4 regions of the Klebsiella grimontii genome follow, and region 2 is predicted to be linked to each of the others. Evidence: riboswitches for the same ligand, from Rfam matches in the RefSeq annotation. Region 2 holds a riboswitch; each other region holds the start of a gene.
The links. A riboswitch is a leader RNA that binds a small molecule or an ion and turns the genes downstream of it on or off. The one in region 2 is predicted to bind thiamine pyrophosphate.
Positions count from the first base shown of each region.

Region 1 (7,328 bases), 2.6 Mb from region 2:
CATGCCACTATTCCGTCCCGTCTAACCTCTCCCTGGGCGCAAACCGGGAAGGCGATCGAGTAAAAATGACCCGCTGCGTCCTTTACCGCGAGTCATTTTTACTCGCTCCCGTCCGCTGAAAAGCATTCAACGCCCGATATCCTGCGGCCTTTCCACTCTGGCACGGAAGATGCAAATCACTGAGTAACCATAAGACAGGAGAATAAACTATGAAACGGAACAAAAAAATGACGCTGACGCTGATTGCCCTCGCCGCGCTGACTTTCGGCAGTAGCTCAGCCTGGGCAAGGCACCACTGGAATAACGGCAACGGTATGGGCCCCCAGGGCTATAACCAGCTGACGACCGACCAACAGGCCACTGCCCAGAAGCTGCATAATGATTTCTATGAACAAACCCGCGTTTTACGTCAGCAGCTCATATCAAAACGCTACGAATACAACGCGCTGTTAACCACGGATAAACCTGACAGCGCGAAAATCGAATCCGTCGCCCAGGAGATGGACGCTCTCGGTCAGAAGCTTGCCCAACAGCGGGTGAAGTTCGATCTCGCATTAGCGCAGGCGGGTATTCCTCGCGGCGAAGGTATGGGGTGTGGGGGCCGCGGTCATATGGGGATGAACCACTGGTAACACTGGTAAAGTTCAGAAGCTTTTTTCGGTCGGCTGCCAGGTACAGAAGTCTTCGTTTGCCACCAGCAGCAGCTGAGAGCCTTCCGGCGCTTCGAGCCATGCCACGCTCACCTCAACGGATGAGTGATTCTGGCGACGCTCAATATGCGCCAGCGCCAGCGTATCGAGGTCAGGCTTCACGGTCTGGCCTTCACAGGTCGTCACCGTCCTGTTGGCGTGCCAGCGCCCCTGCCGCAGCATAACGCGTCCCTGACGCAAGGCATCGCTGGTCTGGCGTATTTGCTCAGCGCGATAGCGGTATAGCGCGACCTGATCGCTGGAAAGCTGCTGCTTCTGGCCATCGATTTCACGCTGCATAAAGCTGAGCTCGCCCTGAGCATCAAACCGGGCGCGAATATGTTCCGGCGGTTTGCCGTAGACGTTAAGTTCAATCAGCGCGAGCTGGCCATCCTGCCAGCGGTACTCGCTGGTCGAGGTATTACCATGACGCCATGGACTGAAGGCCGCAAGGAGATGGACCTCGCTGGCGGAATCTTTGCGCCAGATACGCATCGCCCCCTGGTTATCCGCATATCCGCTGGCGGTAAACGGCGGGAGAGAGGAATCATGGCTGCAGGCAGTGAGCAGCAATACGCCTACCAGCGCCAGCGTGCGGCGCCAGGTAGACAAAAGGGGCCGACAAGCCCCTTCGATAAAACTGTACACTGCCACGCGGTCTTACTTAACTGCGTCTTTCAGAGCTTTACCTGAAACAAATGCCGGTACGTTTGCTGCGGCGATTTTGATTTCATTACCGGTCTGCGGGTTGCGGCCAGTACGCTCAGCGCGGTGGTTCACTTTGAAGGTACCGAAACCAACCAGTTGAACAGCATCACCTTCTTTCAGAGACTCGGTAATTGCAGCCAGGGTAGATTCCAGGGCAGCTTTCGCCTGTGCTTTGGACAGGTCAGCTTTGTCCGCAATTACATCAATCAGTTGAGTCTTGTTCATAAGTTATCCTTACAATGTGTTTATCGCTTGCTAAGCATCGAGTGCGACGGAAATGCCTGAAAAGCACTCTCCTGCATACACGCACCGATAGCCACGTTTTTTCGCCCCCCAAATGTAGACCAGACGGGGGGCGGAATGGAAGCCTTCAGACGCTACAATTCAGGCGGTAAATCACGTTTTCTGGTCTCATTGCTGAAAATTTATACCAATATTGCTCTCGCCGGCCTCGCGAAGGTCTGCCCGTAGCCCTTTGATCAGTTCAATATCGCGTTCTTCGCAGTCGGCCAGAAGACGGAAAATCTCCCACTGAATATCCCACTCTTGTTCAACGGCCGGGTTTTCTTTGAGCTCTTTGTCGGTCATTTCGCGACCAGCCTGGGTCATTTCCAGCATCGCGACGGTGGTGATCGAACTCTTGCTGACTTCAATAGCATGTTCGAGCGTTTCGCCGCTCAGCCGCGAATGAATCAGTTCACTCAGTGCGACGCAGGCATCGATGGCCGGATAAACGCCGTACAGGTCGTAATCATCTGCGGCAGGAATCGCCTCTTCCAGCTTTTCCAGCTGGCTGTCGAAATTCACCTTCGCGTCTTTTACCGTCAGCGTTTCCCAGATCAGATCGAGGATACGGCGATAGAGCTGGCCATCGGCGAACTCAGTTTGCTGACAGAACATGGCGTAGTTGGGGTACATCCGCTCGCACAAGCAGGCCATAAAGGTCACGTGCTGCCAGCTTTCCAGCTTCTCCAGGCGCAGATGAATCGGGTTTTGTAACATGATGAAATCTCGAAGTCAGAAATTAGCCGCAGTGTACCTGAATCAGCCGTGATTTGCTTGCCAACGCACAAACGCCGGACGTCGGGACGCCACCGCATCAGCCCAGCGCGTCGGCTCAGGCAGGCGGTAGCCTTTCAGGCAGCGTTCTACCCACATCAGCGCGCTATCCAGGCCCACGCGGTGCCCGGTACTCACAAATAGGGGATTACAGCGCGTTTTACTGCGCAAAACCCACGCCAGCTGGTCGCCTTTATCCAGCAGTGGCGCCAGCGCGCCGGGCTCATCGCCCAGCGGCTCAAACTTACCGCACAGCCGTTTTTTCGCCACGCCGATAGTCGGCACATCCACCAGCAGGCCAAAATGGCTGGCGACGCCGAGGCGGCGCGGGTGGGAAATACCGTGGCCATCGACGAATAAGAGATCGGGTTTGCGCGAAAGCAGCTCCCACGCCGCCAGCAGCGCGGGAGTTTCGCGAAAGGAGAGAAAGCCGGGGATATAGGGCATTGTGGTCGCAACGCGCGCGACCTGATACTCCACCAGCTCCAGGGAGGGATAGCTCAGCAGTACCATCGCCGCCCGGGTCACCTCCCCCTCTTGCTCAAATCCAACATCCGCTCCGCCGATCAGCGTCGGCGGATCCTGTTCCAGCCGATCGCCTCGTTCAACCGATGCCGCCAGGCTGAGCTGCTGGGTGCGTAGCGATGATAAATCCATAATCACTCCTTAACGGTGGTATGGCGCTGACAACCGGTGCACAGCCTCCACAAATACGCCCGCGTGTTCCGGGTCGACATCCTGATGGATTCCGTGCCCGAGGTTAAAGACATGGCCTTCGCCCTGGCCAAACCCGGCGAGAATGGTCGCCACCTCTTCTTCGATGCGCGCCGGAGGGGCATACAGCATCGAGGGATCCATATTGCCCTGCAGGGCGACTTTATGGCCGACGCGACGCCGCGCATCGGCGATATCGGTAGTCCAGTCGAGCCCCAGCGCATCGCAGCCGGTTTCCGCCATCGCTTCCAGCCACTGCCCGCCGCCTTTGGTAAACAGCGTGACCGGCACGCGACGACCATCGTTTTCACGCAGCAGACCATCAACGATTTTATGCATGTAATAGAGCGAGAACTGCTGGTAATCCCGGCCGGTCAGCGCGCCGCCCCAGGTATCAAAAATCATCACCGACTGCGCGCCCGCTTTGATTTGCGCATTCAGATACAACGTGACGCTTTTCGCCAGCTTATCGAGCAGCGCATGCAGGGCCTGCGGTTCGGCGTACATCATCTTTTTGATCACCGTAAACGCTTTGCTGCTGCCGCCTTCAACCATATAGGTCGCCAGCGTCCACGGGCTGCCGGAAAAGCCAATCAGCGGCACTTCCCCCTTCAGCTCACGGCGAATCGTGCGCACGGCGTTCATCACGTAGCCAAGTTCATCTTCCGGGTCGGGAACCGGTAATTTATCGACATCCGCTTTACAGGTGACGGGCGAGGTAAAACGCGGCCCTTCCCCGGCTTCGAAATAGAGCCCCAGCCCCATGGCATCCGGGATAGTGAGAATGTCCGAGAAGAGGATAGCCGCATCCAGCTTATAGCGACGCAGCGGCTGCAGCGTGACCTCGCAGGCCAGCTCGGCGTTTTTACACAGCGACATAAAATCGCCCGCTTCGGCGCGGGTGGCTTTATATTCCGGTAAATAGCGGCCCGCCTGACGCATCATCCACACCGGGGTGACATCAACCGGCTGGCGTAGCAGCGCGCGCAGGTAACGATCGTTCTTCAGTTCGGTCATTTTTACATTCCTTTAGCGTTGATGCGCCAAGTGTAACATGTCACTCATACTCTGCCCGACACATCGCCACGGTATCTTCAATCAGGCGGCGCGCCACGGTGCCCGGCGGCGGCAAAAGCGGCAAATCGTCATAGCGATACCACCCCGCCTCCAGCAGCTCTTTCTTGTCGATGACAATCTCGCCGCTATCGTACTCGGCCATAAACGCAGTCATCAGCGATTGCGGGAACGGCCAGGGCTGAGAGGTCACGTAGCGCAGATTTTTCACTTTAATGCCGCTCTCTTCCATCACCTCGCGGGCAACGGTCTGCTCCAGGGTCTCACCCACTTCGACAAACCCGGCCAGCACCGTGTGCACGCCGTTGCGATGGCGGGTATGCTGCGCCAGCAGAATAGCGTCATCCCGGCGGATGGCGACGATGATGCAGGGGGCGATTTGTGGGTAATAACGTTCGCGGCAGTGGCTGCACAGCATCGCCCATTCGGTTTTGCTGGGATGCATCGGATGGCCGCAGTAGCCGCAGAATTTGTGCGAGCGGTAGAACTCCGCCAGTTGGATCCCGCGTCCCGCCAGTTGAAAAAGGCCAGCATCCTGATCGAGCACCTGACGCAGCGATCCCATCTCATGCCGGCGATCCTGGCGTACCAGCCACACCGGCTCGCCCTGCCATTCTCCGATTCGCAGCGCGGGCTGGCCAGCAAGATTAAAATTTACCGCTTCGCCATAGGGTAATTCCCCGTCGGGCAACCATAATTTCTGTTCGTGGCTGACGATCCACCAGCCGCGATCTAATTTTTCAATAATACGATCCATATCTATTGCACTACCTTTATTTTACTGGCACTTTTAACATTAAATTTACATTTTGGTGAGCAACGTATTTCTCTTAAATCCTTGCGGAGTCAACCATGTTAAACCAGCTGGAAAACCTGACGGAACGTGTTGGAGGCAGCAATAAACTGGTCGATCGCTGGCTACAAGTACGTAAGCATTTGCTTGTGGCTTACTACAACCTGGTTGGCCTGAAGCCTGGCAAAGAATCCTTTATGCGGCTTAATGAGAAAGCGCTGGACGATTTTTGTCAAAGCCTGGTGGACTACCTCTCCTCCGGCCATTTTAATATTTATGAACGCTTTATCGGCGAATTGGAAGGCGATACGCCACTTTTAGCCGCCACGAAGATTTATCCACAGCTGCAGGCTAATACCCAGCAGATCATGGATTACTACGACTCCTGCCTCGAAAACGCCATCGATCACGATAACTACCTCGAGTTCCAGCAGGCGCTGTCGGATATCGGCGAAGCGCTGGAAGCGCGCTTTGCGCTGGAAGATAGCCTGATCGCCCTCGCCGTCGCCCACAGTCAAAAAGATAACGTCAGCGACAATATCGCGCCGACCGCTTGAGTTGTGAACCATTAACGCGTAGTTTACATACATTCCCCCTCGCTGAGAGGGGATGTCATCTTGTCGGAGTGCCCATTTTCCACACTGGAAAAGGCTGAGACCGTTTATTCGGGATCCGCGGAACCTGATCAGGCTAATACCTGCGAAGGGAACAAGAGTAAACTGCGTTTAGCGTCAGCCTCTTCAGGGCCGATCGCATCTGTTACTCCATCCGTCGTCTGGCAAGCCATATCCTGTTTAACTGGAATGAGCTATGTCTACAACAAAACTCACGCGTCGAGAGCAACGCGAACACGCCCAGCGCTTTATCGACACGCTGGAAGGTACCGCATTTCCCAATTCGCAGCGCATCTATATCCACGGTTCGCGGGAAGATATTCGCGTCCCGATGCGCGAAATCCAGCTTAGCCCGACCCTTATCGGCGGCAGCAAAGATAATCCGCAATACGAAGCGAATGAAGCGATTCCGGTCTATGACACCTCCGGCCCCTACGGCGATCCGCACATCGCGATTAACGTTGAGCAGGGTCTGAAAAAACTGCGTCAGCCATGGATTGATGCGCGTCGCGATTGTGAAGAACTCAACGACCGCAGTTCGGCGTATACCAAACAGCGGCTGGCGGATGATGGCCTCAACGAGCTGCGCTTTACCGGCCTGCTCACCCCCAGGCGCGCCATGGTCGGGAAATGCGTGACTCAGCTGCACTACGCCCGGCAGGGGATTGTCACCCCGGAGATGGAGTTCATCGCCATTCGCGAAAATATGGGCCGCGAGCGTATTCGTGGCGAAGTGTTGCGCCGGCAGCATCCGGGCGTTGGGTTTGGCGCGCGGCTGCCGGAGAATATCACCCCGGAGTTTGTGCGCGCTGAAGTCGCCGCCGGGCGCGCGATTATCCCGGCCAATATAAATCATCCAGAATCCGAGCCGATGATTATTGGCCGCAACTTCCTCGTGAAGGTTAACGCCAATATCGGCAACTCGGCGGTCACCTCGTCGATAGAAGAAGAGGTCGAGAAGCTGGTGTGGGCGACGCGCTGGGGAGCGGATACGGTGATGGACCTTTCCACCGGCCGCTATATTCACGAGACCCGCGAGTGGATCCTGCGTAATAGCCCGGTACCGATCGGTACGGTGCCGATCTACCAGGCGCTGGAGAAGGTCAACGGGATTGCCGAAGATCTTACCTGGGAAGCTTTCCGCGATACGCTGCTCGAGCAGGCTGAGCAAGGGGTGGACTACTTTACCATCCACGCGGGCGTGCTGCTGCGCTACGTGCCGATGACCGCCAGGCGCCTGACCGGCATCGTCTCCCGCGGCGGCTCAATCATGGCGAAATGGTGCTTATCCCATCATCAAGAGAACTTTCTCTATCAGCATTTCCACGAAATTTGCGAAATCTGCGCCGCCTATGACGTCTCGCTGTCATTGGGCGATGGCCTGCGTCCCGGCTCGATTCAGGATGCCAACGACGAAGCGCAGTTCGCCGAGCTGCACACCCTGGGCGAACTGACCAAAATCGCCTGGGAGTATGACGTGCAGGTAATGATCGAAGGCCCGGGCCATGTGCCGATGCAGATGATTCAGCGCAATATGACCGAAGAGCTGGAGCACTGCCACGAAGCGCCTTTCTACACCTTAGGGCCGCTCACCACCGATATCGCACCGGGCTACGACCACTTCACTTCGGGTATCGGCGCCGCCATGATCGGCTGGTTCGGCTGCGCGATGCTCTG
Region 1 covers NZ_CP169721.1:5,391,751-5,399,078, forward strand. Annotated here, with positions in the region: gene zraP (zinc resistance sensor/chaperone ZraP) at 210-632, shown strand; gene ACE3MN_RS25245 (DUF1481 domain-containing protein) at 645-1,337, opposite strand; gene hupA (nucleoid-associated protein HU-alpha) at 1,350-1,622, opposite strand; gene ACE3MN_RS25255 (YjaG family protein) at 1,809-2,399, opposite strand; gene nfi (deoxyribonuclease V) at 2,442-3,113, opposite strand; gene hemE (uroporphyrinogen decarboxylase) at 3,123-4,187, opposite strand; gene nudC (NAD(+) diphosphatase) at 4,228-5,001, opposite strand; gene ACE3MN_RS25275 (Rsd/AlgQ family anti-sigma factor) at 5,097-5,594, shown strand; TPP riboswitch at 5,649-5,762, shown strand; gene thiC (phosphomethylpyrimidine synthase ThiC) at 5,848-7,328, shown strand, end outside.
Region 1: linked by a shared signal. The riboswitch ahead of thiC (phosphomethylpyrimidine synthase ThiC) and the one ahead of ACE3MN_RS13385 (TenA family protein) in region 2 are both predicted to bind thiamine pyrophosphate.

Region 2 (7,328 bases):
ACCAGCGGCAGCCCTTCATCAGCAAAAAAATGGACCTGCGGCTGGTAGGTAATCGCCAGGTCCGCCTGGCGGGCGGCGACTAAGCGCGGCGGCAGCGCCGGGTCGGACGGCGGCACGATTTTGACGTCCAGGCCCGCCTCTTTAAAGGCGCCGATCTGTTCGGCCACCACGATCGGCGCATGATCGGGGTTGATATACCAGTCCAGCACCAGGGTGAGTTTCTCGTTGGCCAGCGCCTGACCGCTGAACAGCACGCCAAGGGCCATTCCGCTATAAAGATGTTTACGCATGGTTATTCCTTCTGTTTAAAATCGTTATTCCGGCGTCCAGTCGATCAGCCGGTGTAAAAAAGCATCCACCGCCAGCCAGAGCAGGACGGTCAGCACCACCAAAATAAACAGGGCCGCGAAGCAGATATCGGTTTGCAGGCGGGCGTTGGCGTTAAGCATCACGTAGCCCAGGCCTTCGGCTGAACCGACCCATTCGCCGATAATCGCCCCGATGGGGGCAACGGCGGCGGCCATCCGCAGGCCGGAACCAAGGGCCGGAAGGGCGGCCATCATGCGAACGTGGCGCAGCTGTGCGCCAAAAGAGGCCCCCATGGTGCGCGCCAGATCGAGATAGTCGCGGTTAACCCGGCGCAGGCCGTCAAAAAACGCCGAGGAGACGGGAAAGAAAATCACCAGCACCGCCATCATCACCTTGGCGCCCATGCCAAAACCGAACCACAGCACCAGCAGCGGGGCGAGGGCAAAGACCGGGATCGCCTGGCTGGTCAGCACCAGCGGCATCAGCCAGCGCTGAAGGCGCGGCGAGACAATCATGCACAGCGCCAGCGTCACGCCGAGTAGGGCGCCAAGCACGAGGCCGCTGAGGATCTCGCTCAACGTGATCAGCGTGTGTTCGCCGAGGTACGAGCGGTTGACCCACAGAGCGCTTGCCACCGCCGAGGGTGAAGGCAGCAGAAAGGCGGGAATGCCGCTGCGGCTCGCCAGCCACCAGAGCAGCAGCAGGCCGCAGAACACCACGGCGGCGCGAAACAGTTTTGCGCTCATCCGTTAGCCCTTATCAGCTGTTGCAGCAGCTCCGCCTGGCTGGCCAACAGCTCCGGATCGTCCGGCGCGCGCGGCGGCATGCCGGACAGGCGATGCGCGTCGTCAATCCCGCCGGGAGCGGGGGAAAGGACCAGCAGACGATGGCTCAGGCGGCAGGCTTCCATCGGGTCGTGGGTAATCAGCACGACGGTGCGGTTCACCAGGAGTTCCGCGGCCAGGGTCTGAATGCGCGTCCGGGTCAGGGTATCGAGCGCGGAAAAAGGTTCGTCCATCAGCACAATGGGGCGGTCTTCATAGAGCGTGCGCGCCAGCGCCGCACGCTGGCGCATGCCGCCTGAGAGGGCGGCCGGGCGGTCGCCGGCGCAGTGTTCAAGACCAACCTGCTGTAACAGCGCGGCAACCCGCCGATGGTCTACGCGCTCTCCGCGCAGACGCGCGCCAAGCGAGACGTTGTCGCGCACGCTTAACCATGGATAAAGCAGATCTTTTTGTCCCATCCACGCCAGCCGTTTATCTATTGGCTGCCCGTCGCTGGCGCGAACGTCACCGGCGGTAGCTTTTGCCAGCCCGGCGATAATGCGCAACAGGCTGGTCTTTCCAGCGCCGCTGGCACCCAGCAGCGAAACCCACTGGCCGCCGGGGATAGCGAACGTCAGATTGTCGAATATCCGCCGCGCGCCAAAGCGCAGGCTCAGACCGCGCACCTGGATACCGGGCGCCGTCACGCCGGGCGCTCCGCGACGGCGTTGAGGCCCATCTGCCAGAAGTTAGCCTCCAGACGCGTTGCGGTGGTGAAAATAGCGCTGAGTTCGGCGAAACGCGCCTCGCCGCCGCGCTGCTGCCAGAGGGTTTCCAGCAGACCGATGGCGTTATTGACGCCGTTCAGGTAACCCTCATCGCCGTAGTTGCGGATCCAGGAGGCATAAGGATTGGCGGTCAGCCGGGTCGCCGGATCGTGCAGCAGGCCGAGGCCGATTTCCGCGTAGCCGGCAACGCAGGGCATCAACGCCGCCAGCAGATCCAGGGCGTCGCCGGAGTGGCCGATGTCCAGCACGTAGCGGGTATAGTTAACGGTTTCCACGGCTTCCGCATCGGCGGCCATCGTCGCTTCATCCAGTCCCCATTCCCTGCAGTAGCCGACGTGCAGCGGCAGCTCGTCAATAATGGCGTTCATCGACGCGGCGGCGACGCGCATTTCCGCCAGGGTACGCAGCTTGCTGACCAGCAGCGCGTAGCTGCGGGCGAAATGGATCAGAAACAGGTAATCCTGCGTCAGATAGCGGCGGAAGGCGGATTCGGGCAGGGTGCCATCGGCGAGCTGGCGCAGGAAGGGGTGGGCGACGTAGTGCTGCCAGTCGGCGCCGGCCTGCTGACGCAGGCGGCCATAAATACCCTGGGTAAACGCGGGAAGAATCACAGGACCTCCTGAAACAAGGGAGATCCGGGCGTGCTGAATGAAGTGTGAACAGGCAATGGCGCAAAACTGGCGGAAATGCCGACCCGTCCCTTCGCTGGCATGACCCAGATCAGGTTCAAAGGGTTCGGCTTACGCCATCTCAGCCCTCACGGGACACCCCTCGGTTTGGCCCCTGTTATACGACATTCCCTTTTTGATTACAATGCTGTGAATTTGCCGGGGATAGGTGACGTTGTCACTTTTAAATATCTCAAGAAATGGCTATTGCGCATCGTTTGCGCCCGGTGGCGGCTGACGCCTTACCGGGCGCGTATTATCAGAGGATCAGTGAAACGCTACCCAACTGGCCCCGTTGTCTGCTGAACGTACGCAGCTCTCTACCCAATGCACGCCGAGCGCCCCGGCTTTGGCATCCGGATACCAGAAGTTTTCCAGCAAGGCCGAATCGCGACGGTCGGTTGCATCCATGGCAATGGCAAAGCGGCGATACAGATTCGACCAGGCCTCAAACAGCCCTTCGGGATGGCCGCCGCCAATCCGGTCGTCCTGCAGGGCCAGCGGGTCAAGATAGGGCATACCGCGTTCGAGGATGCGCACCGGCTCGCCCTGAATTTCGTAGCGCAGCTGGTTCGGCTGTTCATCCCACCACTCCAGGCTAGCTTTCTCCCCGACGATGCGGACTTTCTGTCCGTGCATTGAGCCGCTGTTGACCGCCGAGCACCACATCGACCCTACGGCGCCGTTGTCGTACTCCATCAGCACATGCGCGTTATCCTCCAGCGGTGCGCGGCTTTTGACAAAACTCTGGCGGGAGCACATCAGGCGAGTGATATTAAGCTTCGGCGCCATGGTCTCCGCCAGGAACAGCGGGTGGGTGGCCAGATCGCCTAGCACGTAGCTGGGACCAACAAATTTCGGGTCCACCCGCCAGCGGGTGCTGGGGTTATCCTGCTCTACCGGCTGGTTATGGAAACCGTGGGCGAACTGCATATTGATGATGCGGATCTCGCCCAGCAGCCCCTGTTCAATCATCTGCCGAGCCTGCAGAATCAACTGATGCCCGGCGTATCCGTAGGTGACGCCGATGATTTTGCGCTGTTTTTCGCTCAGGGCCACCAGCGTATCGGCCTCTTCGCCGGTAAAACAGAGCGGTTTTTCGCAGACCACATGCAGTCCGGCCTCAAGCGCCGCGCGACAAATGGCGTAGTGGGTGTTATTCGGCGTGGCGATAGAAACCGCTTCAATGCCGTCTTCCCGCGCCGCTTCTTCGCGAAACAAGGTTTCGTAGTCGGGGTAACAGCGCCCGACGTCCACGCCCAGCTGCTGGCCAAACTCGCGCCCGCGCTCTGCATCAATATCAAAAGCCCCGGCCAGCAGGGTAAACGATCCGTCGCGCAGCGCCGCGGAGCGGTGAATATAGCCAATCTGGCTGCTTCCGCCGCCGCCCACCATGCCCCAGTGTAAGGAGCGGCCTACAGGTTTAATACCGTTAATCATCTGTTTTCTCCCGATTAAAACCCAACGGATCGCAGGTAGCGCAGGCTTTCCGTGACCGCCTGCAGGCTGCCCTCGACGTTGCGCGGATCGCGCTCTTGCTCAATGGTGATCCAGCCCTGATAGCCGCGCTTGTCGAGAAAGGCGCGCACCGCCGGATAGTCAATGGCGCCGCTGCCAAGCGGGCACATCACCCCCTCCGCACAGGCCGAGAAGAAGTCGATGCCGCGGGAAATCACGCTAGCGAACACCTGCGGGTCAACATCTTTAAAATGCAGGTAATCAAGGCGGTCAAAATGGCGATCCAGCCAGCTGATGGGGTCCATGCCCGACGAATAGTAGAGGTGGCCAGTGTCGAGACACAAACCGGCCACCTCATGGGGAATCTGCGTCGCCAGCAGGTCGATTTCATCGGCAAACTCGATGCAGCCGCCGGCGTGAGGATGGATAACCGGACGCACGCCGTACTCCTGCCACGCCAGTTTGCTGATAGTGATAATGTGGTCGATCATCCGCTGCCAGTCGGCGGGTGACAGACGGGGGGCCAGCTCGCCGCGTCCGGCATATTTCGCCCGCTGCGGATTGCCGAAATCAATAATGACCAGATAAGGCGGCTGGAAGGGGTTACCCGGCGTCTTTTCCGCGGCCGGTACCTGCGACAGATTGCGGCAGAGGTTATGCGTCAGTTCGACAATATTCGCGAAGTTCTCTTCGCTGACCAGATCGTCGAAGATCGTTCCGGCAACCAGCGACAGCCCCTGTTTATTCAGCGCGGCGCTAAGTTCATCGGCCCGGGTCGGCAGATAGCTCCACGGGCCCAGTTCAATGCTTTTATAACCGGCCGTCGCCGCTTCTTCCAGCACCTTGGGCCACGGCGGCAGGTAAGGGTTTTTGGGATCATCGACGCCCCAGCTGCACGGCGCGTTGGCAATATGTATGGTCATGATGGCTTCCTTTTCAGATGAGGAGAAAACATGACCAGTATTGAATGAAAATTTCATATTCAACAATGATGAAACTTAAATTCTTTGATGGGATTCAAGATTTATTTTGATAGCGTAAATGATAGATTTTTATCAAATATAGCGCTGAAGCGGAGCGCGGCGGCTTTATCCGCGCCTGCGTCAATCAGAGGTTTTCTTTGGTGAGGAGGTCAAACGGCTGCAGAGCGTTGATAAACGTCGCCCGCGGCTGGCTGACTGCCTGGATAAAGGCGTTAATTGTCGCCGCAGCGAACTCGCTAAGCCGGTGCGCAAGCATAAGATCGACGGTGCCGTCGATTAACGCCAGCTCGCCGTTGTCTACCGGGCCATGGCAAATCAGGGTGACCTGGTGCTGGCGTTGACGCGCGCGCAGGGCGTCGACAATACCTTCCACGCCGCCGCAGGGCGCGTAAATGGCCTTCAGATCCGGGTACTGTTGCAGCATCTCTTCCGTCACCTGGCACGCGACATCGGCACGTTCGTGGCTGCGCACCGGTTCAAGCACACGATCGCCTTTGCCCTGTTCGCGCAGGTAGGAGCGGAAACTTATCTCGCAGCTTTCCTGACAAATAAACCGATTATCGCCGACGATAATCCCAATTTCGCCGTCGCCGTGACAGAGCCTGTCCACCGCCCAGCCGGCGGTGCGGCCCGCTTTCTGGTTATCCAGCCCGATATAGCCGGTACGCTGGGGAATGCTCATATCGGAGAGCAGGGTGAAGACGTGCACCCCTTTATCAATCGCCTGAATGAGGGCATGGCGGATAAGCGGATTATCCAGCGCCACAATGCCGATAACATCCACTTCAGCGCTCAGGCGGCCGATCGCGGCGGCCATATCGTCGATGGCGTTAATATCATAATGCAGAAAAACGGGGGCCTGCGTCGGGCTATGCCACGCGAGTGCCGCCTGTTCAAGCGCCTGCGCCAGCTGTTGATAAAACGAGTGTGACGGCTGCAGCAGGATAAACCCCATTCTGAGGGCTATCGCCGACTGGCCGGCAGCCAGCCGATAGTGGGATTGCTCAAGCGCGAAGCCTAATCGCCGCGCGGACTCGAGTACTTTACGTTCGGTGCTCTCTTTGACGGCGGCCCGTTTATTGAGCACTCTGTCTACCGTCGCAATACCCACTCCGGCGTCTCTGGCTATGTCGGTCATGGTCACTTTTTTCGCTGACATCGGTCTCTTCCTTTGAGGTTATTGATAAAAATCTATCATTATTTGCGCGGGCAAAAAGCGAAGCCACTCAGGGTTTATAAAAAAATGGCGAAGCGTCTGCTTCATTGAGCTGATATTCAGGCGGCGGGGACTACACTAAGTGCATCACTAATAATGGAACAGGATGCCATGACCTATTCACTCTCGAGAAAATTCCTCGCCGCCACCTCTGTGCTGCTGCTGCTTTCAATGAGCGCGGTACCGGCTAGCGCCGCTGGCGACAGCACCGATGCCGTCTCTCCGCTCAACGCCGCGAATGGCTTAAGCGAAGCGGCAAAGCAGTACCTCCTGCATTATCCCTCCCGCAGCGGCGTTGACGGTAAAACCGCCCGCGAAGATACCGCCGCGGTATTTATTCCCTTTGGCGCGACGCCGGAAGGGGGGTGGCCTGTGGTGGTCTGGGCTCACGGTACCGTGGGCGTGGCGAACCACTGCGCGCCGTCGTTAAACCCGCGCAGCGATCGCGATAAGCAGTATCTGAATACCTGGCTGTCGCTGGGCTACGCGGTGGTCGCGCCGGATTATGCCGGGCTGGGCTCTGCTGGCCTGCACCATTATCTTAACGCCCGCGGCGAAGCGTGGAGCGTTCTTGATGGCGTTCGCGCCGCCCTGAAGCAGTTTCCGCTTAAGAATGAGCTTATTCTGGTAGGGCAGTCGCAGGGTGCGCACGCCGCGTTCGCCAGCGCGGGATATCAGCCGGAATATGCGCCGGAGCTGAACGTTCGCGCGACGGTGCTGACCGGTACGCCTTATTTTGAGAAAGGAACCACCGCCGCCGATGTGCTTCCACCGGCAGCCGGCAAAGCGCCGACCGGAGGCGACCCGAAAATACCCTATATTTTCTATATTTATCTGTCTGCCGCCGACAGCAACCCGCAGCTTAATCCGGCTGATTATTTCCAGGATAACGCGCTGCCGCTGCTGAAAGAGGCGAGCAATTTATGCATTACGCCGTTAAACGATGAGGTCATGAAGGCCGGTCTTAATGCCGCTAACTCACTTAAGCCGGGAATAGACTCCCTGTTAAACGCCAGCGTGGGCAGCATGCTTTATCCGACCCTGAAAATCGATCACCCGGTGTTTATCGGTATTGGCGGCGCGGATATCAACGTGCCGACGGCAATGCAAAAACGCTTTGCCGATGCGGTAAAAAGCGCGGG
Region 2 covers NZ_CP169721.1:2,827,681-2,835,008, reverse strand. Annotated here, with positions in the region: gene ACE3MN_RS13400 (ABC transporter substrate-binding protein) at 1-290, opposite strand, end outside; gene ACE3MN_RS13395 (ABC transporter permease) at 315-1,055, opposite strand; gene ACE3MN_RS13390 (ABC transporter ATP-binding protein) at 1,052-1,780, opposite strand; gene ACE3MN_RS13385 (TenA family protein) at 1,777-2,472, opposite strand; TPP riboswitch at 2,542-2,643, opposite strand; gene ACE3MN_RS13380 (Gfo/Idh/MocA family protein) at 2,797-3,969, opposite strand; gene ACE3MN_RS13375 (sugar phosphate isomerase/epimerase) at 3,984-4,910, opposite strand; gene ACE3MN_RS13370 (LacI family DNA-binding transcriptional regulator) at 5,095-6,129, opposite strand; gene ACE3MN_RS13365 (alpha/beta hydrolase) at 6,298-7,328, shown strand, end outside.

Region 3 (7,328 bases), 2.0 Mb from region 2:
AAGGCAGCAGATCATCTGGATCAGCGCCAGCATCGCCGCGCGGCCCGGGTCGTAGTCGAAATTAAGGGCCTGGTAAATCGCCAGTTCGATGGTGGTTGCCCGCGGGCTGCCGCCCAGCGACAGCACGGTCGCAAAGCTGGCGAAACAGAGCATAAAGATCAGCGCCGCGACCGGAGCAATTTGCCGGCGCAGCCACGGCCACTCCACCAGGCGGAAGAAGACGTAGCCGCGCATGCCGAGCTGGGCGGCGATTTGCCGCTGCTCGCCGGGGATATTTTCCAGCGTTTGTAGCAGCAGGCGCGTGGCCATCGGCATATTAAAGAATACGTGCGCCAGCAGGATCCCCTGCAGCCCGTAGGGCGAGAACGACCACTGCCAGCCGAAAGCGTTAAATAATTCGGCCAGCCAGCCCTGACGGCCGTAGACGCTGAGGATGCCGAAGACCGCCACCAGCACCGGCAGAATTAAGGTCATTGCGCAAAGGCGCAGCAGCAGCGTTCGCCCGGGGAATCGACGCCGATAGAGGGCGCGGGCGAGAAATATCGCCGGCAGCACCGAAAAAAGCGCCGAAAGAAAGGCCTGCCAGAAAGAGAAGCGTACGACGTGCCAGAGATAGCTATCGCCGATCAGCACGCCCCAGGCCGCTTCCGGCGCGCTGAACCACAGCGCCAGAAAGGCGGCCAGCGCCACGACGACCAGAATGATGGCCGCCGTGACTCCCGGCAGGAGCCAGGCGAAAGCTAGCGGCTGACGGCGCGTTGCCATGCGCTGATCCAGTTCTGGCGTTCGGCGGCCACCTGCTGCGGGGTAAATTCGAGGGTCGTTTGCGGTTTCATCAGCGCGTCAAAGCCCGCCGGAAGCGCAACCTGGGTGACCGGATACATCCAGTTGCCGGTCGGGATCGCGTTCTGGAAGCCCGGCGAGACCATAAATTTGAGGAATTTTTCCGCCAGCTCCGGCTGCTTGCTGGCCGCGGTGCGGGCGGCGACTTCAACCTGTAAATAGTGACCTTCCGCGAAGTTCGCCGCGGCGTAGTTATCTTTCTTCTCTTCAATAATATGGTAGGCCGGGGAGGTGGTATAGCTCAGCACCAAATCGCTCTCGCCTTTCAGGAACAGGCCGTAGGCTTCGCTCCAGCCTTTGGTGACGGTGACGGTTTTCGCCGCCAGCTTCTGCCAGGCTTCCGGCGCTTTATCGCCGTACACTTTTTGCATCCACAGCAGCAGCCCCAGACCCGGCGTGCTGGTACGCGGATCTTCATAAATCACCCGCCATTTTTGCTCGCCCTCAACCAGCTCTTTCAGGCTTTTCGGCGGATTTTTCAGCTTGTTTTTATCGTAAACAAAAGCGAAGTAGCCGTAATCGAACGGGACGAAGGTGTCGTTGTCCCAGCCGCCGGGTACGCTGACCGCGCTGGCCGGTACGCCGCTTTTGGCGAACAGTTTGCTCTGCGAGGCGGCTTCCAGCAGGTTGTTATCCAGCCCAAGCACCACGTCGGCTTTGCTGTTTTTGCCTTCCATGCGCAGACGATTGAGCAGCGAGACGCCGTCTTCCAGCGCCACGAACTTCAGTTCGCAGCCGCAGTCGGCTTCAAAGGCTTTTTTAACCGCCGGGCCGGGGCCCCAGTCGGCGGAGAACGAGTCGTAGGTATAAACGGTGAGTAGCGGTTTGGCAAAAACGGGCGCGGCGACCAGCGCCAGCAGCGGGAGTAATTTTTTCAACACTTTGCACCTCAGAAAAAGGGGTGGCAAAGGATTTTGAGTGGGCCTCAAATCCCTTCGCCGGCGTTATCCGGATCAGGTTCGACGGGTATTTTCTCAGCCATAATTCAGCACCCCGTTGAGAACGGCAGTTAGTGTAATGATTTTGTCAGCGGACTGAAAGCATTACGGTTCCGGCGGCGCGAACCACGCGGATTTAAAGTCAAACCAGCCGAGCGTGTTCATGCGTACGCCGCGCATACTGCGCTGCCCCTGGATCATCAGCCAGTGGTGAATCAGCGGCACCACGGTTTGATTGGCCAGCAGCTGCTGGCTCCACGTGGCGGGGTTAAGCTCTCCCGCGCGCCAGCGGCTTGCGTCTTCCTCCCAGTCGATGGGAATACAGTTGCGAATTAGCGGGACTTCATACAGCCAGGCAAACAGGGAAAAATCGATCGGCAAGGTAAAGTTGGCGCTGTTAAGCCACACGTCGCTGACCGCTTCACCGCGGTGCCACTCCTGGTATTCCAGTTCCTGAATCTCCAGCTTAACCTGATGCTCGGCCAGCAGCGTCGCCATGATCCCGCCGATCACGCGATGCTCGACATGGTCCTGGTAGTAGGTCAGCCTGACCGTTTCCAGGCCCGGCGGTTTTTCGCAGGCGTGGCTGCGCGCGTGATGCCAGCGGGGCAGCAGACCATAGGCCGGGAACCAGTTTCCCTGATAGTGCTCGCCGGCGTGGTAGAGCAGGCTGGCGGGCTGGAACAGATAGCTTAACCACTGGCGTACCGCCGCGTTGGCGCCGAGCGGGCTGCGGGCGTCGAACAGCAGGTAATAACAACCCTCTTCCAGACGGCTTTCTACCGCTTTCTCGCTTTGTGTGGTGCCCTGTAACGTTAACCCGCCGTTGGGCTCTTCGCTGATTTCCGGCAGGACCCAGACGTTCACTTCATCGATCAGCGCCCGGTAGCCGAAATAGTCGTCAAAGGCGTGAATTTTGAGCTGATTCTGGTTATTGCGCACCACCGAGTAGGGCCCTGTGCCGACGGGGATGCTGGAGAAATTGTCCATCGACTGCCACTCGTGCGGCAGGATCATGGCCGGTACCTGGCTTAACAACCACGGTAGCCAGCGGTCGGGTTGGCTGAGATGAATGTCGAGAGTCCAGGCGGTAGGGGAGTCGATACGCTCGATATGAGAAAACAGCGGCAGCGCGTTGCTGCGCTGCAGGGAGGTGATGACATCCTCCATCTCCAGTTCGCGACCATGATGAAAATGAATCCCCGGACGCAGGAAAAAGCGCCAGTGGGTCGGGGTGATCTGCTGCCAATGGTGAGCAATATCGGCCTCCAGTTCCCCATTTTCCTCATTTACCCGGGTGAGAGCGCTAAAAATCTGCCGGGCGATATGGGTTTCCGAGCGGCGCAGCGCGCTGCCGGGCAGCAAATTTTTCATCGGCCGGTAGTAGAGCACGCGCAGGATATGCCGACCCTGGCGAAAGCTGCGGCCTAAATGGGAAACCAGCATTTGCCGGACGGCGGCTTTATCGCCCACCAGCTGTACCAGCTGATCGATTCTGTCCTGCTCCAGCAGATCTTCCGCCCTCTGCTGCTGCAGCGCGAGACCGGTATAGAGAAAAGCGAGCCGGGAACGCTTGCCGCGTCCGGCCTCCGCCTCCCAGGTCAGCCAGCCGCGCGCCTCCATCATGTTGAGTAAGGTACGCATATGACGACGCGAGCAGCTTAGCATCTCTGCCAGTTCATTCAGCGTTGTCTCCTGCGACTTGCCATCGCAGCACTGCCACAGGCGGATGAACTGCTGTTGTAAACGACCGGAAGACATAAAAGGGGAACTCCTGATAAAAACTCAGCAATTTATTACTTCCTATATTAAGGCAATAATCCACGTCGATGAAGCGAGGAGGTGGATATGATGAGGTCAACCGCAAAACAGTTCTACCAATGCTACTTTTCTGCGACGCAGGATGCGTCCTGGCTGGCCCGCCTGATGGCAGGAAGACAGCAGGAAATTCTCGGTGAACTGATGCAGTGGGGAGTTACGTCGCAGACCTCTGAACATTGACTTGCAGACATCATGTGTGACTGAGTATTGGTGTTATACTCGTCGTCTTTCAAGCTGCAGGTGCATTGGCCGCGCCCGCTCGCCCGGGTCACATAGTTATCTATGTTCCCAGGGACTTACGTTCTGGCCGCCTGCCCGCAACTCGAAATCCATAGAGTATAGAATCACCCGCCAGCAGAAAACTTCTGCTGGCTTTTTTCGTTTTCTTCTTCGCGTGTTTAAGGATATTTCATGCTGTGGTTAATGACGATGGGGCGTCGGCTTAACGGCGTTTACGCCGCTTTTATGCTTGTCGCTTTCATGATGGGGATCGCAGGCGCGCTGCAGGCGCCGACGCTCAGCTTATTTCTTAGCCGCGAAGTCGGTGCGCAGCCTTTCTGGGTGGGGCTGTTCTATACCGTTAACGCCATTGCCGGGATTCTGGTCAGCCTGGCGCTGGCTAAACGCTCCGATAGTCGAGGCGATCGTCGACGGCTGATTATGTTTTGCTGCCTGATGGCGGTGGGAAACGCGCTGCTGTTTGCGTTCAATCGCCACTATCTGACGCTGATTACCTGCGGGGTTATGCTGGCCTCCGTGGCGAATGCCGCGATGCCGCAGCTCTTCGCTCTGGCGCGGGAATATGCCGATAGCTCGGCGCGCGAAGTGGTGATGTTCAGTTCGATAATGCGTGCGCAGCTCTCGCTAGCGTGGGTCATTGGCCCACCGCTGGCTTTTATGCTGGCGCTGAATTATGGCTTCACCACCATGTTCTCCATTGCCGCCGGGATCTTTGTCATTAGCCTGGCGCTGATCGCTTTTAAGCTACCGTCGGTCGCCCGCGTTGAACAACCCTCGGAAGGGGCCGAAGTGCTGGTGCAGGCCGGAGGGTGGCACGATAAAAACGTGCGGATGCTGTTTATCGCCTCCACGCTGATGTGGACCTGCAATACCATGTATATCATTGATATGCCTCTGTGGATCAGCAGCGATCTTGGCCTGCCGGACAGCCTTGCTGGGATCCTGATGGGCACCGCTGCCGGGCTGGAGATCCCGGCGATGATTCTGGCGGGCTACTACGTCAAGCGCTGGGGCAAGCGCAATATGATGGTGACGGCGGTTGCGGCGGGCGTGCTGTTTTATATCGGCCTGATTCTGTTTCACGACCGGGTTGCGCTGCTGATTTTACAGCTATTTAATGCCGTCTTTATCGGCATTGTGGCCGGGATTGGCATGCTGTGGTTTCAGGATCTGATGCCCGGAAGGGCGGGGGCCGCGACGACGCTGTTTACCAACAGTATTTCCACCGGAGTCATTCTGGCCGGGGTCATTCAGGGCGCGCTGTCGCAAAGCTATGGGCACGCCAGCGTCTACTGGACGATTGCCGCGATTTCCCTGGTGACGCTGTTTATGACCAGCAGGGTGAAAGATATCTAAGCGTTTTCATTGCCCCGGCAGGAAGCCGGGGCAATGTCTGGGCCGGTTATTTCAATTCAATTCTTTTGATATCACCGATAATAAAAATATAGGCGATAACGCCAATTAGTGCGGTTAAACCGATATAAATTAGCGCGTAGAAAAAATTTCCAGTCATTGATATGATGACGCCAATAATTAATGGGGTGATAATTGACGCCATATTTGCGCAGAAGTTGAAGATCCCGCCGGTCAGGCCGCCCATATTTTTTGGTGCAATATCAGAAATAAGCGTCCAGCCGAGGCCGACCATCCCCTGGCCGAAAAAAGCTACCGACATGATAATAATCACTGCGGTATTACTGTCGACCCAGTTAGCAAGGATGATGCAGCTCGAAAGCAGCAGTCCGGAAATAATAGGCAGCTTCCTGCTAATATTAACCGACTGGGTTTTCTTTAATATTTTATCGGATGCCCAGCCGCCGAAAAATATCCCGATAGCGGCGGCCAGGAACGGCCAGGAGGCGAAGAAACCCACGTGTAGCCACGGTAAGTGGCGTTCGTTGGCCAGATAAGTCGGGAACCATGTCAGGAAGAACACCAGCGTGGTGTTACCGGCAAATTGCCCAAGACTGGCGCCAATGATTTGTCGGCAGCAGAGTAGACGCTTCGCATCCGGCCAGTTGAAAGGGATATTTTCATTGGCGGCAGCCGTATTTTCTACGCCGATATACTCCAGCTCTGCTTTATTTGCCGTTTTTGATTGATGCGGTTCGTGATAAAACTTCCACCATACAAAAGTAAACGCGATGCCCAGGCCGCCGGTCAGAATAAATAACGTTCGCCAGCCATGATGTTCAAGAATTAAAAAAAGTAGCGGGGAGAATGCGGCCAGGCCAATATATTCACCGACGGTGTAAGTTGCCGTCGCGCGGGCGCGTTCATGCTGGGGGAACCATTTACTGACGACCCGGCTATTAACCGGGAAGCAGGGGGCTTCGCTGATACCTAAGCCTAAACGCAGCAGCAGCAGAGACTTTAGCCCGACAGAAAAACTTTGTAATAAGGTAAATGTTGACCAGAAGAAAATAGCAAGCGCGTAGGTCAGTTTATTGCCAAAGCGATCTAAAAACATCCCGCCGGGAATTTGTGCCAGCGCGTAGGTCCAGGCGAAAGCAGAAAAAACGATCCCCATCATCGCCGGGTCAATATGTATTTCGCTTGTTAACTTGGGAGCAACAATACCTAAAATAGTACGATCGAGATAATTTATCATCGTCCCTATCGATAGTAACATTAAAATTACAATTCGCGTTTTAGTTCGCTTCTGCGTGACCGACGGCAAAATCGGCCGTTCCTGAGCATCGATCGTCCTCATAGTGATTTCCTTTAAAGTTTAAAATATTTTTGCATGTATTATGCATGCAAAAATATTCTGCTTAAGTATTGACTCTATCGATGAGAAGTCATGCTTTGTTACGTAAAACAATATTTGATATAACGCCGGTATTTCTCCGTTTCGGCTCATCATAGATGGCTTGTATGGTATATTAGGGGCATTAGTTTTATTCTTATATTATACGAGCAAAAATAATGAACCTAAAGCAACTTTATTATTTTAAGCGGCTGGCAGAAACCGAGCACTACACTGAAGCCGCCTCCAGCCTTTTTATCACTCAACCCTCGCTGAGCCATGCCATATCTGAACTGGAGAAAGAGCTGGGCGTGGCGCTATTCGCCAGGCAGGGGCGCAATATCAAGATTACGCAGAACGGTAAGCGCTTTCTTCCCTACGTGGAAGATGCGCTGGCCTCGTTAGAAAATGGCCGCATGACGTTGCAAAAAAATAGCGCAGAGAACAAAGAGAATATACGCATCGCGTTTATTTATACCATGGGAGAGTATGTTGTTCCGCAGTTAATTAATAAGTATTCACTTTCACCATCTCGTCACAATGTGACATTTTCCTTTACGCAGGGTACGTCGTTAACGCTTCTGCAGGAACTCAAGGCCGGGAAAAGCGATCTGGCTATTTGTTCTTATATTGCGGATGAACCGGATATTGATTTTATTCCTATTATTCAGCAAGAACTGGTGGTGGTGACGGCAAAAGATCACCCTCTGGCCAGGCTCTATGAAAATGAAGTCGAC
Region 3 covers NZ_CP169721.1:4,782,221-4,789,548, reverse strand. Annotated here, with positions in the region: gene thiP (thiamine/thiamine pyrophosphate ABC transporter permease ThiP) at 1-765, opposite strand, end outside; gene thiB (thiamine ABC transporter substrate binding subunit) at 741-1,724, opposite strand; TPP riboswitch at 1,756-1,849, opposite strand; gene sgrR (HTH-type transcriptional regulator SgrR) at 1,887-3,542, opposite strand; gene sgrT (glucose uptake inhibitor SgrT) at 3,630-3,782, shown strand; gene ACE3MN_RS22430 (sugar efflux transporter) at 4,014-5,198, shown strand; gene ACE3MN_RS22425 (MFS transporter) at 5,245-6,555, opposite strand; gene ACE3MN_RS22420 (LysR family transcriptional regulator) at 6,771-7,328, shown strand, end outside.
Region 3: linked by a shared signal. The riboswitch ahead of thiB (thiamine ABC transporter substrate binding subunit) and the one ahead of ACE3MN_RS13385 (TenA family protein) in region 2 are both predicted to bind thiamine pyrophosphate.

Region 4 (7,328 bases), 1.0 Mb from region 2:
AGGCGAGAAGCTCAACAAAATCGTCGCTGAACTAGGCGAAAACGCCTTCGCCCTGCAGGTTGACCTGATGCAGGCGGAACAGGTTGATAACCTGCTGCAGGGCATTTTACGCCTTGCCGGACGTCTCGATATTTTCCACGCCAACGCCGGAGCCTATATCGGCGGGCCGGTGGCTGAAGGCGACCCGGACGTATGGGACCGCGTGCTGCATCTCAACATCAACGCCGCCTTCCGCTGCGTGCGCAGCGTCCTGCCGCATCTTATCGCGCAAAAATCCGGCGATATTATCTTCACCAGCTCTATCGCGGGCGTGGTGCCGGTGATCTGGGAACCTATCTATACCGCGTCGAAATTTGCCGTCCAGGCGTTTGTGCATACCACCCGTCGCCAGGTTTCCCAGTACGGCGTGCGCGTCGGCGCCGTGCTGCCGGGTCCGGTGGTCACCGCCCTGCTGGACGACTGGCCAAAAGCAAAAATGGACGAAGCGCTGGCCAACGGCAGCCTGATGCAGCCGATTGAAGTGGCCGAGTCGGTATTGTTTATGGTCACGCGCTCGAAAAACGTCACCGTACGCGACATCGTGATTCTGCCTAACAGCGTCGATCTCTGACCGTTCAACCAGCCTGTGTGAGAGGATTTTATGCAAAGCGATACGCAACATATTATTGGCGTCGATGTCGGTTCGGGCAGCGTTCGCGCCGGGGTGTTCAATCTGCGGGGCGACCTTCTCGCCCACGCGACCCGGGAAATTACCCTGTTTCGCAGTGCCGGAAATGTGGTGGAACAGTCGAGCCGCGAGATCTGGCAGGCGGTGTGCTACTGCATTAAAACGGCGGTGGCCAGCGCCGGGGTCGCTCCATCGTCAATTGCCGGTATCGGCTTCGATGCCACCTGCTCGCTGGTGGTGATCGGCGAAAACGACGCGCCTCTGGCGGTCGGGCCTTCGGAAGATGCGGACCGTAACATTATCGTCTGGATGGATCATCGCGCCACTGGCCAGGCGGAAAAAATTAACGCCACGGGCCACCCGGTGCTGCAGTACGTTGGCGGCAAAATCTCGCCGGAGATGGAAACGCCGAAAATTCTCTGGCTGAAGGAGAACCGCCCGCACATTTACCAGCAGGCGCGCCACTTCTTCGATCTGGCGGATTATCTGACCTGGCGCTCAAGCGGCGATTTAGCCCGCTCGGCGTGTACCGTGACCTGTAAATGGACCTACCTGGCGCATGAACAACGCTGGGACGCCGGGTACTTCCGCCAGATTGGCCTCGAAGAGCTGGCGGATGAAGATTTTGTCCGCATCGGCCAGCGGATTGTCGATCCGGGAACCCCCTGCGGCGACGGCCTCTGCGCCACGGCGGCAGAAGAGATGGGCCTGCCGGTCGGTACCCCGGTGGCGGTCGGTATGATCGACGCCCACGCGGGCGGCATCGGCACCGTCGGCGTGCTGAACGGCGCGGTCAACAATATGGCCTACGTCTTCGGCACCTCCTCCTGCACCATGACTTCCACTCAGGAAGCGGTGTTCGTGCCCGGCGTCTGGGGTCCTTACTATTCGGCGATGGTGCCGGGATTGTGGCTGAGCGAAGGCGGACAGAGCGCGGCCGGGGCGGCCATCGACCAGTTGCTGAGCTTCCATCCGGCTGCGGCGGAGGCTCGCGACCGGGCGAAAGCCGCAGGCCTCCCGCTGCCGGTCTGGCTGGCGGATCGCGTGCTGGCGCAGGTGGAAACTCCTTCTGCGGCGGTTAACCTCGCCGCCGGGCTGCACGTGGTGCCTGAATTTTTAGGTAATCGGGCGCCGCTGGCCGACCCGCATGCGAAAGCGATTATCGCCGGACTGGGGATGGAACGGGATTTGGACAACCTGATGGCGCTCTACGTCGCCGGGCTGTGCGGGATCGGTTACGGCCTGCGGCAGATTATTGACGCGCAGAAGACGTGCGGCATCCGCAGCGAGAATATCATCATCAGCGGCGGAGCCGGGCAGCATCCGCTGGTGCGCCAGCTACTCGCCGATGCCTGCGGCGTTACCGTAGTTAGCACCGCCAGCAGCGAGCCGGTGCTGTTAGGTTCGGCCATCCTCGGCGCGGTAGCAGGTAAAGTCGCCCCTTCACTGCCGGAAGCGATGAAGCAGTTTACGCGGGTGGATAAAACCTATCGCTGCGTTGCGCAGTATAGCGCCGAGCATCAGCGGCGCTATGAAGCGTATAAAACGCTACAGCACACGGCGCGGCTGATTCGCGAATAAGCGGGATCCCGGAGGCGGCGCTTGACGCGCCTGTCCGGGCTACCGGCCCGCAGAGGGCGGTGAACCGGTCACCCTGCTCTGCATAGCTTCCCGGAGGCGGCGCTTGACGCGCCTGTCCGGGCTACCGGCCCGCAGACGGCGGTGAACCGGTCACCCTGCTCTGCATAGCTTCCCGGAGGCGGCGCTGACGCGCCTGTCCGGGCTACCGGCCCACAGATGTCGGTGAACCCGTCGCCTGCTCTGCATGGCTTCCCGGAGGCGGCGCTTAACGCGCCTGTCCGGGCTACCGGCCCACAGACGGCGGTGAACCGGTCACCCTGCTCTGCATAGCTTCCCGGAGGCGGCGCTGACGCGCCTGTCCGGGCTCCGATCCTCAGACGGCGGTGAACCGGTAGCCCGGCCAAGCGCAGCGCCGCCGGGGAAGGCAGACGACGCGAGTGCTTAAGCGATAGTGACTTTGCCGTCCAGATAGACATCCTGCACGGCATTGATCAGCTTCACGCCGTCGGCCATCGATTTTTTAAACGCCTTACGTCCCAGGATCAGCCCCATGCCGCCCGCGCGCTTATTGATAACCGCCGTGCGCACCGCGTCGGAGAGATCGGTTTCGCCACCCGCCGCGCCGCCGGAGTTAATCAGCCCGGCGCGGCCCATATAGCAGTTCGCCAGTTGGTAACGCACCAGATCGATCGGATTATCGCTGGTGAGCTTGCTGTAAACCCGGTCATCGGTATAGCCGAAGTTCACCGCTTTATAGCCGCCGTTATTTTCCGCCATTTTCTGCTTCACGATATCCGCGCCGATGGTCGCCGCCAGGTGGTTGGCCTGGCCGGTTAAGTCTGCGGAAACATGGTAGTCGACGCCATCTTTCTTAAACGCCGAATTACGCAGATAGGCCCACAGCACGGTCACCAGACCCAGTTCGTGCGCGCGTTCAAACGCAGCGGAGATTTCTTCGATTTGCCGACGAGACTGCTCGGAACCGAAATAGATCGTCGCCCCGACCGCTACGGCGCCCATATTGAATGCCTGCTCAACGCTGGCGTACAGCGTCTGATCGTATTCGGTCGGGTAGCTCAGCGTTTCGTTATGGTTCAGTTTGACCAGGAAGGGGATGCGGTGCGCATAGCGGCGCGACACCGAGGCCAGCACGCCATAGGTGGAGGCCACGCAGTTACAACCGGCCTCAATGGCCAGTTCGACGATATTTTTCGGATCAAAGTACAGCGGGTTGGCGGCAAAAGAGGCGCCAGCAGAATGCTCTACGCCCTGGTCGACCGGCAGGATCGACAGATACCCGGTTCCCGCCAGGCGGCCGGTGTTATACAGGGTTTGCATATTACGCAGCACCGCCGGCGGACGATTGTTATCCACCATCACCCGATCGACATAATCCGCCCCCGGTAAATAGAGCTGGTCGGCTGGAATCGTCATACAGCGGTGCTGTAAAAGCGTGTCGGCATCTTTGCCAAGCAACTGCGTAATATCAGTCATAGCTATCTCCCGTAAGTGCCGGTCGAAACCGGCATGCGTTTTCCCAACCCAATTATTTTGGGCAGGTTAAGCCTGGTACCGACTCAGCATATTTTCCAGCCGGGAGCCTATTTTTTCAGCATAGTCTGCTGACACGTTGTCTTGCCGGTTACCACCAGGCGTGGAAATGGTGGACCGGACCGATGCCGTGCCCCACTTCCAGCGAATCGGCCTGCGCCAGCGCCGCAGAGAGCCAGCCCTTGGCTTCCGCCACGGTTCGCCCCCAATCATCGTAACGCGGACGCAGCGCCGCCAGCGCCGCCGACAGCGTACAGCCGGTACCGTGGGTGTTTTTGGTCTGGACTCTCGGCGCGGTAAAGCGCTGCTCCCCGTCGCGGGTAAAGAGCCAGTCAGGGCTTTCCGCATCATCAAGATGGCCGCCCTTCATTAATACCGCTCCGCAGCCCATTCCCAGCAGCGCTCTGCCCTGCTCCAGCATCTCCTTTTCCGTTCGGGCATGTGGCGCATCCAGCAGCGCCGCCGCCTCCGGCAGATTCGGGGTGATCAGCGACACCTGCGGCAGCAGGCGCTGGCGCAGCGTCTCCACCGCCGAGGCTGAGAGCAGCGGATCGCCGCTTTTTGCCAGCATGACGGTATCCAGCACCACGTTGGTTATCCGGTAGCGCGCCAGCCGTTCCGCCACCGCCTCGACGATATCGGTTTCCGCCAGCATCCCGATTTTGGTGGTATCGATGCGCACATCGCTGAAGACCGAATCGAGCTGCGCGGCGACAAAATCAGGCTCTATACGGTACACCGACTGGACGCCGCGGGTGTTTTGCGCCACCAGCGCGGTGATGACCGAGCAGCCGTAAGCGCCCAGCGCCGAGAAGGTTTTGAGATCCGCCTGGATCCCCGCGCCGCCGCTCGGGTCGGTGCCGGCGATGGTTAACGCGTTAATTCGTTTCACAGGTCACCTCCCGCGTAGAGCGCATCGAGAAAGGCGGGAGTAAAGCTGCCGGGGCCGCCTTGCCGCGCCGCTTTTCCCCCCGCCAGCTTCATCAGACCGCAGGCCGCGGCCACGTTCTCCAGCCGATCGCCGGGCATCGCCGCAGCGGCGGCAACCACCGCCGATAGCGCGCAGCCGGTGCCGACTACCCGGGTCATTAGCGGATCGCCGCCGGTGACCGCGCGCGTGCGCTGGCCATCGGTGATGTAATCGACCTCGCCGGTGACCGCGACCACGGTATTCAACTGGCGGGCCAGCGCCTGCGCCGCGGGCAGCGCTGCGGCGGCGGTATCGGTGGTATCGACGCCGCGCCCGCCGCCGCTCATTCCGGCCAGGGCCATAATTTCCGAGGCATTACCGCGAACGGCGGCAGGCTGCAGCGCCAGCAGCTCCCGGCAAAATTCTGTCCGTAAGGTCAGCGCGCCGACCGCCACCGGGTCCAGCGCCCAGGGCTTGCCCGCCTGCGTTGCGCTATGCGCCGCCGCACGCATCGCCGCCGCGCGTTCGACGGTCAGCGTACCAACATTAATCAGCAGCGCATCGGCAATAGCGGCAAACTGGCTGGCTTCGTCCGGGTCGATAACCATCGCCGGGGATGCGCCAATCGCTAACAGGACGTTGGCGGTAAAGGTCTGCACCACGTCGTTCGTCATGCAGTGCACAAGAGGGGAATGACGGTGAAAAAGGTGCCGCAGATGGGCGATATGCGCGGGGTTCAGCAGGTCAGACATCGTTTGCTCCCGCCAGGCGATGAAGAAGCGACGACCCTGCGGTCTCTGACTTCCCTACGCTGGCATTATCCAGATCAGGTGGTACGGGTTTTTCTCAGCCTTCACAAAGAAGGGCACCCCGAGTCATTGAGAGATAAAAACGTTCTCAGCGGGCAGGTTACGGTAAGTCGCGGGACAACGCAAGCTGGCCTGGCGAGGTTAGAGGAGCGCACGCCGATCTGAATTTAACAATAAGCAATCAAATAATTAACAAAATAAACACTTTTTCAGATACGTGTTTATAGTTTAGAAGGCGTTACAGGATGTAACCCGGCGTCATATCGAAATTAACGAGTGAATCAGCGTAAACCCATGAGGATTCCGATGAAATTAACACCGATTATGAAAAGTCTGGCTCTGGCAGGAATCATTTCGACCCTCCCCATGACCAGTTGGGCGGAAACGTCTCCCAAAGCAGCCGCCGCGGCAACCAAACAGGCAAACGACGCGCTGTACAAACAGCTTCCCTTCTCCGATAACACCGACTTTACCAACGCGCATAAAGGCTTTATCGCCGCGCTCCCTACGGAGGTGATTAAAGGCGAACAGGGCAACGTTATCTGGAACCCGCAGCAGTACAACTTTGTTAAAGAGGGTGAAAAGGCGCCGGATACGGTCAACCCCAGCCTCTGGCGTCAATCCCAGTTGATCAATATTAGCGGCCTGTTTGAAGTGACCGAAGGCGTTTACCAGATCCGCAACCTCGATCTCTCCAACATGACCATTATCGAAGGCAAAGAAGGCATCACCGTTGTCGATCCGCTGGTATCGGCGGAGACCGCAAAGGTCGGAATGGATCTGTATTACAAAAATCGCGGCAATAAGCCGGTCGTTGCGGTGATCTACACCCACAGCCACGTCGATCATTACGGCGGCGTTCGCGGCGTGGTCGATGAAGCCGATGTGAAATCCGGTAAAGTCAAAATCTACGCGCCTTCCGGTTTTATGGAAGCCGCCGTTGCTGAAAACATTATGGCCGGGAACGTAATGAGCCGCCGCGCCAGCTATATGTACGGCAACCTGCTGAAACCGGATGCCACCGGCCAGGTTGGCGCAGGCCTCGGCACCACGACCTCCGCCGGCACCGTCACGTTGATTGCTCCCACCAATATCATCGAGAAAGATGGCCAGAAAGAGACCATCGACGGGCTGACCTACGATTTTATGCTGGCGCCGGGCTCAGAAGCACCGTCGGAAATGCTGTGGTATATCGAAGAGAAGAAGCTGATTGAATCCGCAGAAGACGTCACCCACACCCTGCATAACACCTACTCGCTGCGCGGGGCGAAAATTCGTGAACCGCTGCCGTGGTCGAAATATATCAACGCCGCCATCGTACGCTGGGGGGACAAGGCCGAAATCATTATGGCCCAGCACCACTGGCCGACCTGGGGCAATGAGAACGTGGTTAACCTGCTGAAGAGCCAGCGCGATCTGTATCGATACATCAATGACCAGACCCTGCGCATGGCCAACGAGGGCCTGACCCGCGATGAGATCGCCGCCAAATTCAAGCTGCCGGACAGCCTGGCCAACACTTGGGCCAACCGCGGCTACTACGGTTCCGTCAGCCATGACGTAAAAGCGACTTACGTCCTCTACCTCGGCTGGTTCGACGGCAACCCGGCTACGCTGGATGAACTGCCGCCGGAAGAAGCGGCGAAGAAATTCGTTGATTATATGGGCGGCGCCGACGCTATCCTCAAGAAAGCCAAAGAGGACTACAACCAGGGCAACTATCGCTGGGTAGCGCAGGTCGTGAGTAAAATTGTCTTCGCCGATCCTGGTAATCTGGAGGCGCGCAATCTGGAAGCCGATGCCCTGGAGC
Region 4 covers NZ_CP169721.1:1,796,100-1,803,427, reverse strand. Annotated here, with positions in the region: gene ACE3MN_RS08585 (SDR family oxidoreductase) at 1-610, shown strand, start outside; gene ACE3MN_RS08580 (FGGY-family carbohydrate kinase) at 641-2,248, shown strand; gene fbaB (class I fructose-bisphosphate aldolase) at 2,690-3,742, opposite strand; gene thiD (bifunctional hydroxymethylpyrimidine kinase/phosphomethylpyrimidine kinase) at 3,891-4,691, opposite strand; gene thiM (hydroxyethylthiazole kinase) at 4,688-5,461, opposite strand; TPP riboswitch at 5,496-5,592, opposite strand; gene ACE3MN_RS08560 (alkyl/aryl-sulfatase) at 5,825-7,328, shown strand, end outside.
Region 4: linked by a shared signal. The riboswitch ahead of thiM (hydroxyethylthiazole kinase) and the one ahead of ACE3MN_RS13385 (TenA family protein) in region 2 are both predicted to bind thiamine pyrophosphate.